Regions from separate parts of the Cupriavidus gilardii genome, predicted to be linked through region 2. Evidence: riboswitches for the same ligand, from Rfam matches in the RefSeq annotation. Region 2 holds a riboswitch; the other holds the start of a gene.
The links. Region 2 has a riboswitch for glycine ahead of gcvT (glycine cleavage system aminomethyltransferase GcvT). Riboswitches for the same ligand answer to the same signal wherever they lie in the genome.
Positions count from the first base shown of each region.

Region 1: another riboswitch for glycine. It lies ahead of FOB47_RS00195 (D-amino acid dehydrogenase); the one in region 2 lies ahead of gcvT (glycine cleavage system aminomethyltransferase GcvT).

Region 1 covers NZ_CP054624.1:48,729-53,114, forward strand. The annotation lists gene FOB47_RS00195 (D-amino acid dehydrogenase) at 628-1,965, opposite strand; glycine riboswitch at 2,022-2,138, opposite strand; gene FOB47_RS00200 (GGDEF domain-containing protein) at 2,272-3,258, opposite strand; gene fumC (class II fumarate hydratase) at 3,449-4,386, opposite strand, start outside.
Region 2 covers NZ_CP054626.1:3,213,583-3,217,968, forward strand. The annotation lists gene FOB47_RS24770 (UvrD-helicase domain-containing protein) at 1-1,456, opposite strand, end outside; glycine riboswitch at 1,694-1,804, shown strand; glycine riboswitch at 1,826-1,970, shown strand; gene gcvT (glycine cleavage system aminomethyltransferase GcvT) at 2,069-3,196, shown strand; gene gcvH (glycine cleavage system protein GcvH) at 3,304-3,684, shown strand; gene gcvP (aminomethyl-transferring glycine dehydrogenase) at 3,758-4,386, shown strand, end outside.

The sequences.
Region 1 (4,386 bases), on a different replicon from region 2:
CCGAGGCGCGAGCCCGCTGCCTCCGCGCGGCGATGGCGAGACGTCGAGGCATCGGAGAGCCTTGATTCGACTGAGGTTGTGTACGCAGAAACGGGTACGCATGGCACGCCACGCGGCATCGGACGGCGTTCGCACGACGCAGAAACGGGTACGGTGCGGGCCCGCATCGCAGGCGGCCGGTGCGGATTGCGCGCCCGATCGATGCCATGCCCGGGTCTGGCTTTGGCCCGCAAGGTGCACTGTGAGCCGGCAACTGGGCCGGCAACTGGGCCGGCAATTGGGCGGGCAGTAGGGCCGGCAGTAGGGCGGGCAGTAGGGCTGGCCATGGGGCTGTCGATGCGGCCGCCAATCGGCTCCAGTCGGCTCCAGTCCGCTGCCAGTCGGCTGCCAGTCCGCTGCCAGTCGGCTGCCAGTCGGCTGCCAGTCGGCTGCCAGTCGGCTGCCAGTCGGCTGCCAGTCGGCTGCCAATGCGGCCCGCAGAAACGGGTACGCTCGCCGAAAGCCGTGCGCAGAAACGGGTACGCTTTGGCGCCAATGCATGCGCGGCAGATGAAACGAAAACACCGGCGCGAATGTCGAGGCCATGCCGCGCCGGTGTCGTTGTTTCAGACCTGAATCAGACGCACCTCAAACTTCGGCCGCCTCCGTTGCGGCGGCGCGCGTGGCAGCCACCGGCGCGACTGGCCGCGCGAGCCGCGGCGCCTGCGGCAGCGGACCGCAAAAGCCGAAGTCCACTTCCGGCACGCGGCCGCTGATCAGTTCGGCGATCGCGCGTCCCGAGCCGCAGCCGTGCGTCCAGCCCAGTGTGCCATGGCCCGTGTTCAGGTACAGCCCCTGCACCGCGCTCGCGCCGATATACGGCACGTTGCCCGGCGTCGCGGGACGCAGGCCGGTCCAGTAGCGCGCCAGTTCGGGGCGGCTGACACCGGGGAAGATCTCCAGCGTGCGCCGCACGATGGCCTCGCAACGCACCGGGTTCAGCTCCATCGAATAGCCGTTGAGCTCGGCGGTGCCGGCGATGCGCAAGCGATCGCCCAGCCGCGAGAACACCAGCTTGTACTCGTCGTCGGTCAGGCTGACGGTCGGCGCGCGCTCGGGATCGAGCACCGGCAGCGTGGCCGAATAGCCCTTGGCCGGATAGATGTCGAGCTTGACGCCAAGCGGGCGCGCCAGCATCGGGCTGAAGCTGCCGAGCGCGAGCACATAGGCGTCGGCCTGCTCGACCGTGTACGCGCCGGTCTCGTCGGCGATCTCGACGCCGCGCATGCGGCCGCCTTCGGCCAGCAGCCGCTGCACGCGCACGCCATAGCGGAAACGCACGCCGCGCGCCTCGCACAGTGCGGCCAGGCCGGTGGTGAAGCGGTGCACGTCGCCGGACTCGTCCTCGCTGGTGTAGGTGGCGCCCGCCAGCCGCGGCGCGATCGAGGCCAGCGCGGGCTCGAGCTTCACCACTTCGTCGGGACCGATCACGCGGCGCTCGCAGCCGAGCTCGCGCATGATCCGCGCGGGCTCGATGGCCGCTTCGAATTCCTTCTGGCTGGTGTAGAAGTGCAGGATGCCGCGGGTCAGGTGGTCGTATTCGATGCCGGTCTCGGCGCGCAGCGCCTGCAGGCTGGCGCGGCTGTAGGTGCCGAGATTGAGCAGCTGGATCATGTTGCGGGTGGAACGCCGGGCCGGGCATTCGCGCAGGAACTTCAGGCCCCACGACCATTGCGCCGGGTCGGCGCGCAGGCGGAACAGCAGCGGCGCATCCTCGCGTCCCAGCCAGCTGAGCAGTTTGAGCGGCGCCGACGGATTGGCCCAGGGTTCGGCATGGCTGACCGAGATCTGGCCGCCATTGCCGAAGCTGGTTTCGCGTGCCGCGCCGGCATTGCGCTCGAGCACCACGACCTCGTGGCCCGCCTTGGACAGATACCACGCCGAGGCCACGCCGATCACGCCGGCCCCCATCACGATGACTTTCATTTCAGGCTCCAGGATGCAAAAAGGGGCAGCCGGCCGGCATCGTCGATGCCAACCCGGCTGCCCCCACTGTCCTTTTGCCTGAGAGATTCACCGCGTCCGCCCCGGACCCGGCTTGCCCCTTCGGCGGCCGTCATCGTCGAATCATGATGGCGGCGCTCTCCAGTTCGTTGTCGTCTCCAGTCTTCGGTACCTGAGCGTTTCGGGGGTACGCCTTCGGCAGCGCTGCCGCCGCGCTGTCGCGCCGCAGGTTCGCTTTCTCCTGGATGGCCGGACAGTAACACGGCGCGGCGGCGGCCGCAACGCGAGTTACTGACCCCCGGCGGGCGGCGTCCCTGCCTTGCGGGCCTGCTTGTTTGCGTACATCGCCTGATCGGCCTGCGCCAGCAGATCGGCGATGCCCGCGTGGCGGGCGGGATCGAACGCGACCGCGCCGGCGCTGAAATCGAGCCGATAACCGCGCTGGCTCTGCGCGTTGTGCGCGTCCACGCCCTGCCGCAGCCGGTCCAGCATCGCGTCGCACTGGTCGGCGCAGGCGTCGACCAGCAGCACGACGAACTCGTCGCCGCCGAGCCGTCCGATCAGGTCGGACTGACGGAACGCGCGGCGCAACTGATCGGCAAAGGCGGTCAGCGCCAGATCGCCCTCCGCGTGGCCGAAGCGGTCGTTGATGGCCTTGAAGCCATCCATGTCGAAGAACAGCAGCGTGACCGGCACCCCCTGGCGCTGGCAGACCGCCAGCGCGTGCTGCGCCAGCGCCGAGAAGCCGCGCCGGTTCGACAGCATGGTCAGGTCGTCCATCGACGCCAGTTGCGCGGATTCCAGCTCCTGCTCGGCCAGGCGCCCCAGATCGTGCAGCAGCGCCTGATCGTCCTGGTCGAACTCGCGCGGCGCGGTGTCGATCAGGCACAGCGTGCCGACCTTGGCGCCGCCGCGTACCGCGAGCGGGCAGCCGGCGTAGAAGCGCACGCCGGGCGCGCCGGTGACCAGCGGATTGTCGTGAAAGCGCTGGTCCTGCAGCGCGTCGGGCACGATCAGCAGATCGTCGCGCAGGATCGCATGGCCGCAGAACGATTGCTCGCGCGGCGTTTCGCGCACGGCCAGGCCGAACGAGGACTTGAACCACTGCCGCTTGGCGTCGACCAGGCTGACCAGCGCGATCGGCACGTCGAACAGCCGCCTGGCCAGCCGCGTCAGCCGATCGAAGCGCTCTTCGGCGGCGGTATCGAGGATGTTCAGCGAATACAGCGCGTCGAGGCGCCGCTGGTCATCGGCGGGAATGGGAGCAGGAATCATCTGGTCAATGCGATCGTTGTTACCCCGATCGTCAGCCCGTCTCGAGCGGGTTTGTTTCCGGCCGCCGCGGGCGGGGCCGGTCGAAGGTTCGGTCAATGCGCTGGCTGCCGGTGGCAGGGTCGGGCGCGTGGCCCACCGCATGGTCGCGTCCGTGGCCGGGTCCATGGCCGCCAGCACCGGTGCGCTGGCGCTACACCTCGCGCGTCATCCCCTTCAGGTCGATCCATTGTTCGAACTGCTCGGCGGTGACATGGCCGGAGGCAATCGCCGCCTCGCGCAGCGACAGGTTGCGGGCCACCGCCAGCTTGGCGATCTCGGCGGCCTTGTCGTAGCCGATATGCGGGTTCAGCGCGGTGACCGGCATCAGCGATCGTTCGAGCAGCTCGCCGATGCGCGTCCGGTCCGCCTCGACGCCGGCCACCATGTGCTCGGCGAAGCTGGCCGCCGCGTCGGCCAGCAGTGTAACCGACTGCAGCAGGCTGTAAGCGATGACCGGCTTGTAGGCGTTCAGCTCCAGCGTGCCGAGGCCGTTGGCCAGCGTGATCGTGGTGTGGTTGCCGATCACGCGGCAACAGACCATCGCCAGCGCTTCGGCCTGCGTGGGATTGACCTTGCCCGGCATGATCGACGAACCCGGCTCGTTGGCCGGCAGCTGCAGCTCGGCAAACCCCGCGCGCGGGCCGGAGCCCAGCAGCATGAAGTCGCGCGCGATCTTCAGGAAGGACGAGGCCGTGGTGTTCAGCGCGCCCGACAGGTCGGTCAGCGCGTCGTGCGCGGCCTGCAGCGCGTAGCGGTTGGCGGCCGGTTCGAACGGCAGGCCGGTGTAGTCGGCCAGCGCGCGCGCGAAGGCGGCGGCGAAGCCGGCTGGCGCATTCAGGCCGGTGCCGACCGCGGTGCCGCCCTGGGGCACCGGCATCGCGCGCAGCACGGCCTGGTGCAGCCGTGCCTGCGCGTCGGCGACCTGCGCCTGGTAGCCGGAGAACTCCTGGCCCAGCGTCAGCGGCACGGCATCCTGCAGATGGGTGCGGCCGACCTTGACGATGTCGGCGAAGGCCTCGACCTTGCTGCCCAGCGTCTTCTGCAATGTCTCCAGTGCCGGCAGCAGCTGGCGCTGCACCGCGCGCGCGG
Region 2 (4,386 bases):
GCACCTCGGTGGCCGGATCGCGCGCGGCACGGTCGGCCAGCCGCACCATCGCCTCGCAGAAGGTGCGCAGCGGCTCCAGCTGGCGCGGCTGCAGCTTGCCTTCGATGCCGCCCATCATCGCCGCCTCGAACAGCGAGACCTTGGCCTGGCCGGCGAAGGTGCCCAGCACCTCCAGCGTGGTATTGCCGACCCCGCGCCGCGGCGTGGTGACCGCGCGGATGAAGGCGGGATCGTCGTCGGGATTGGCGATCAGCCGCAGATAGGCGCAGATGTCCTTGATCTCGGCCTTGTCGAAGAAGCTCTGCCCGCCTGACAGCACATAGGGAATGCGCTCGCGGCGCAGGATCTGTTCGAACAGGCGCGCCTGATGGTTGCCGCGATAGAGGATCGCGTAGTCGCGGAACTGCGCGCGCCGCTCGAACTTGTGCGCCGACAGCTTGAACACCACCGACTCGGCCTCGTGCTCCTCGTCGTTCATCGGCGTCACGGTGATCGGGTCCCCCATGCCGTGCTCGCTCCACAGCGTCTTGTCGAACAGCTTGGGGTTGTTGGCGATCACCGCATTGGCAGCCTGCAGGATGCGCACCGTGGAGCGATAGTTCTGCTCGAGCTTGATGACCTTCAGGTTCGGGAAGTCGGTCTGCAGCAGGCGCAGATTGTCCAGCGTGGCGCCGCGCCAGCCGTAGATCGCCTGGTCGTCGTCGCCGACCGCGGTGAAGGCGGGCGCACGCAGATGCGAGCCGCCGGCCAGCAGCTTCAGCAGCTGATACTGGCAGGCGTTGGTGTCCTGGTATTCGTCGACGAGGAAGTAGCGCAGCCGGTTCTGCCACTTGAGCCGCACGGTTTCGTCGCGTGCGAACAGCTCGGCGGGCAGCCGGATCAGGTCGTCGAAGTCGACCGCCTGGTACGCCGCCAGCGTGGCGACGTAGTTGCGGTAGATCAGCGCGGCCTGGTGCTGGTCGGCGTCGGCGGCCTCGGCGATCGCGGTCTCGGGATCGACCATGCCGTTCTTCCACAGCGAGATCGTGCTCTGCACGCTGCGGATCAGCTTCTTGTCGGTGGTCGCCAACTGCTCCTGGATCAGGCCGAAGCAGTCATCGGCGTCCATGATCGAGAACTGCGGCTTCAGGCCCAGGTGCTCGGCCTCGGCGCGCAGGATCTGCACGCCCAGCGAGTGGAAGGTACAGACGGTCAGCTGGCGCAGCGGGATGCGCTTGCCGTCCCGGGTCTTGCCCTCCATCAGCTTGGCGATCCGCTCCTGCATTTCCTTGGCGGCCTTGTTGGTGAAGGTCACCGCGGCGATGTGGCGGGGCTCGAAGCCCTTGTCCTCGATCAGATGCGCGATCTTCTGCGTGATCACACGGGTCTTGCCCGAACCCGCGCCGGCGAGCACCAGGCAGGGCCCGTCCAGATAGCGGACGGCTTCGGATTGGGCGGCGTTCAGTCCGTGGGTCATCGGTCGGGGATCGGAAATCGGGTACAGCGGGAGGCGGCGCCGGCATCGCGAGGGATGCGGGCCGAGGGTGCGATCCGTGCGGGCCAACCGCCGAACTGTAGAAGCGCCGCGGAAGGGCCGAACGGGTCGAAGCGGGCGATGTTAACACGGCGGCCGGCGCTCGCCGCCGCCCCTGGACGGTCTCCTCGGCGGCGCCGCTCTCGCGTTGACAGCCGCCAAGCCTGCGGTTAGAGTCGCGCCATCCGTCCGGGAGAGCGCGCGACCTGCTTAGTGCAACGTGCTTTTCACTCGCGCCGCCGAAGGGGAATCACCCGAAAACTCTCAGGCACCATGGACCGGGCGGATCGGCATGCAGCATGCACACGATGTATGCCGAACTCTGGAGAGCGACACCCGCCATTCATCAATTGAATGATGAGCGTGTCCACCGAAGGGGCGCACAGCGTGGCCAGCCTGTCGCAAGGACAGCAAGGCCCGCCGTAATCTCTCAGGTATCGAGGACAGAGGGGGTCATCCGTCGCGACGGTTCAACCGAGCCGCGCGACGGATGACCCTTTTTTGTTTGGCGCGCCGCGCGCGCCGGACCGAACGATGCCACGCTCCGAGGAATCCATGACGCTCCAGGCCACCCCGCTCAACGCCATCCACCGCGCCCTCGGCGCCCGCATGGTCGATTTCGGCGGTTGGGACATGCCGGTCAACTACGGCTCCCAGATCGAGGAACACCATGCGGTGCGCAGCGATGCGGGCATGTTCGACGTTTCGCACATGTGCGTCGTCGACCTCGCCGGCCCCAATACCCGCGCCTTCCTGCGCGGGCTGCTCGCCAACAACGTCGACAAGCTGCAAACCCCCGGCAAGGCGCTGTACTCCTGCATGCTCGACCCGAACGGCGGCGTGATCGACGACCTGATCGTCTATTTCTTCGCCGAGGACCGCTTCCGCCTGGTCGTCAACGCCAGCACCGCGACCGGCGATATCGACTGGATCCGCCAGCGCAATGCCGACACCGGCGCCGGCGTGACCATTACTCCCCGTCGCACCGACAACGCCTCCGATCACGCCGCGCCGCTGGCCATCGTCGCCGTGCAGGGCCCGAACGCGCGCGCCAAGGTGTGGGCCGCGTTCCCGTCGACCCAGCCCAGCGAAGCGCTCAAGCCGTTCAACGCGATGGTCGTCGAAGACGCCGCGATCGGCGAAATCATGGTGGCCCGCACCGGCTACACCGGCGAGGACGGCTTCGAGCTGGTGGTGCCCGCCGACAACGTCGCCGCGGTCTGGGAAAAGCTGCATGCCGCCGGCGTGCGTCCCGCCGGGCTCGGCGCGCGCGACACGCTGCGGCTCGAAGCCGGCATGAACCTGTACGGCCAGGACATGGACATCCATACCTCGCCGCTCGACGCCGGCCTGGCCTGGACCGTCGATCTGCAGAGCGAGCGCGATTTCGTCGGCAAGGCCGCGCTGCTGGCCAACGGCCAGCGCCAGCAGTTCGCCGGCCTGATCCTGCGCGACAAGGGCGGTGTGCTGCGCGCGCACCAGACCGTGCTGACCGCCGCCGGCGAGGGCGAGATCACCTCTGGCACCTTCAGCCCCACCCTGTCCCAATCGATCGCCTTCGCGCGCCTGCCCAAGGATGTGGCGCTCGGCAGCGAAGTCCAGGTGCTGATCCGCGACCGCAAACTGACTGCGACTGTGGTTAAACTGCCGTTTGTGCGCAATGGCAAGGCACTCGTGAGCTGACGGCTCACTGCGGACATCGTCCACCCGGTCACGCTGCGCCCCGCGGCCCCTTTCATTCCGACGGCACGCGGCGGCGCGACACAAGAATCTGAAATTGGAGAATCTCGATGAATTTCCCCGCTGACCTGAAGTACACCGAGTCGCACGAATGGGTGCGCGTCGAAACCGACGGCACACTGACGATCGGCATCACCGATCACGCACAGGATGCGCTCGGCGACATCGTCTTCCTCGAGCTGCCCGAGGTCGGCAAGACGGTCGGCGCCGGTGACGCGCTGGCCGTGGTCGAATCGGTCAAGGCCGCGTCGGACATCTACGCGCCGGTGGCCGGCGAAGTGGTCGCCGTCAACGACGCCGTCAAGGATGCGCCCGAGAGCGTCAACGCCAACGCCTTCGATGCCTGGCTGTTCAAGATCAAGCCGGCCAACGGCGACGACGTCAACGGCCTGATGACGGCCGACGCCTACAAGGCCAGCGTCGGCGCCTGAGCCGGCGCCCCGCCCGTGGCGCCAGGGCATGGCTGACCACCATGTCCCGGCCCGCCTCTCCGAGTCACTTGCCATGAACGCTCCCCTGCCCATGAACGCCGCTCAATCCGCTCGCCCTTCGCTGGCCGAACTCGAAGCTCGCGACGCCTTCTCCCACCGCCATATCGGTCCCGACGCCGCCGAACAGCAGCACATGCTGAAGGTGCTGGGCTACGACAGCCGCGCCGCGCTGATGGACGCCATCATCCCGGCCGCGATCCGCCGCCGCGACGGCATGCCGCTGGGCGAATTCACCGAGCCGCTGAGCGAGGAAGCCGCGCTGGCCAAGCTGCGCGGCATCGCCGGCAAGAACAAGGTGTTCAAGAGCTTCATCGGCCAGGGCTACTACAACACGCTGACGCCGGGCGTGATCCTGCGCAATATCTTCGAGAACCCGGCCTGGTACACCGCCTACACGCCGTACCAGCCCGAGATCTCGCAGGGCCGCCTGGAGGCGATGCTGAACTTCCAGCAGATGATCACCGACCTGACCGGCCTCGATATCGCCAACGCGTCGATGCTCGACGAAGGCACCGCCGCGGCCGAGGCGATGACGCTGCTGCAGCGCGTGAACAAGCACGCGTCCAATACGTTCTACGTGGCCGACGACGTGCTGCCGCAGACCATCGAAGTGGTGCGTACGCGCGCGCTGCCGCTTGGTAT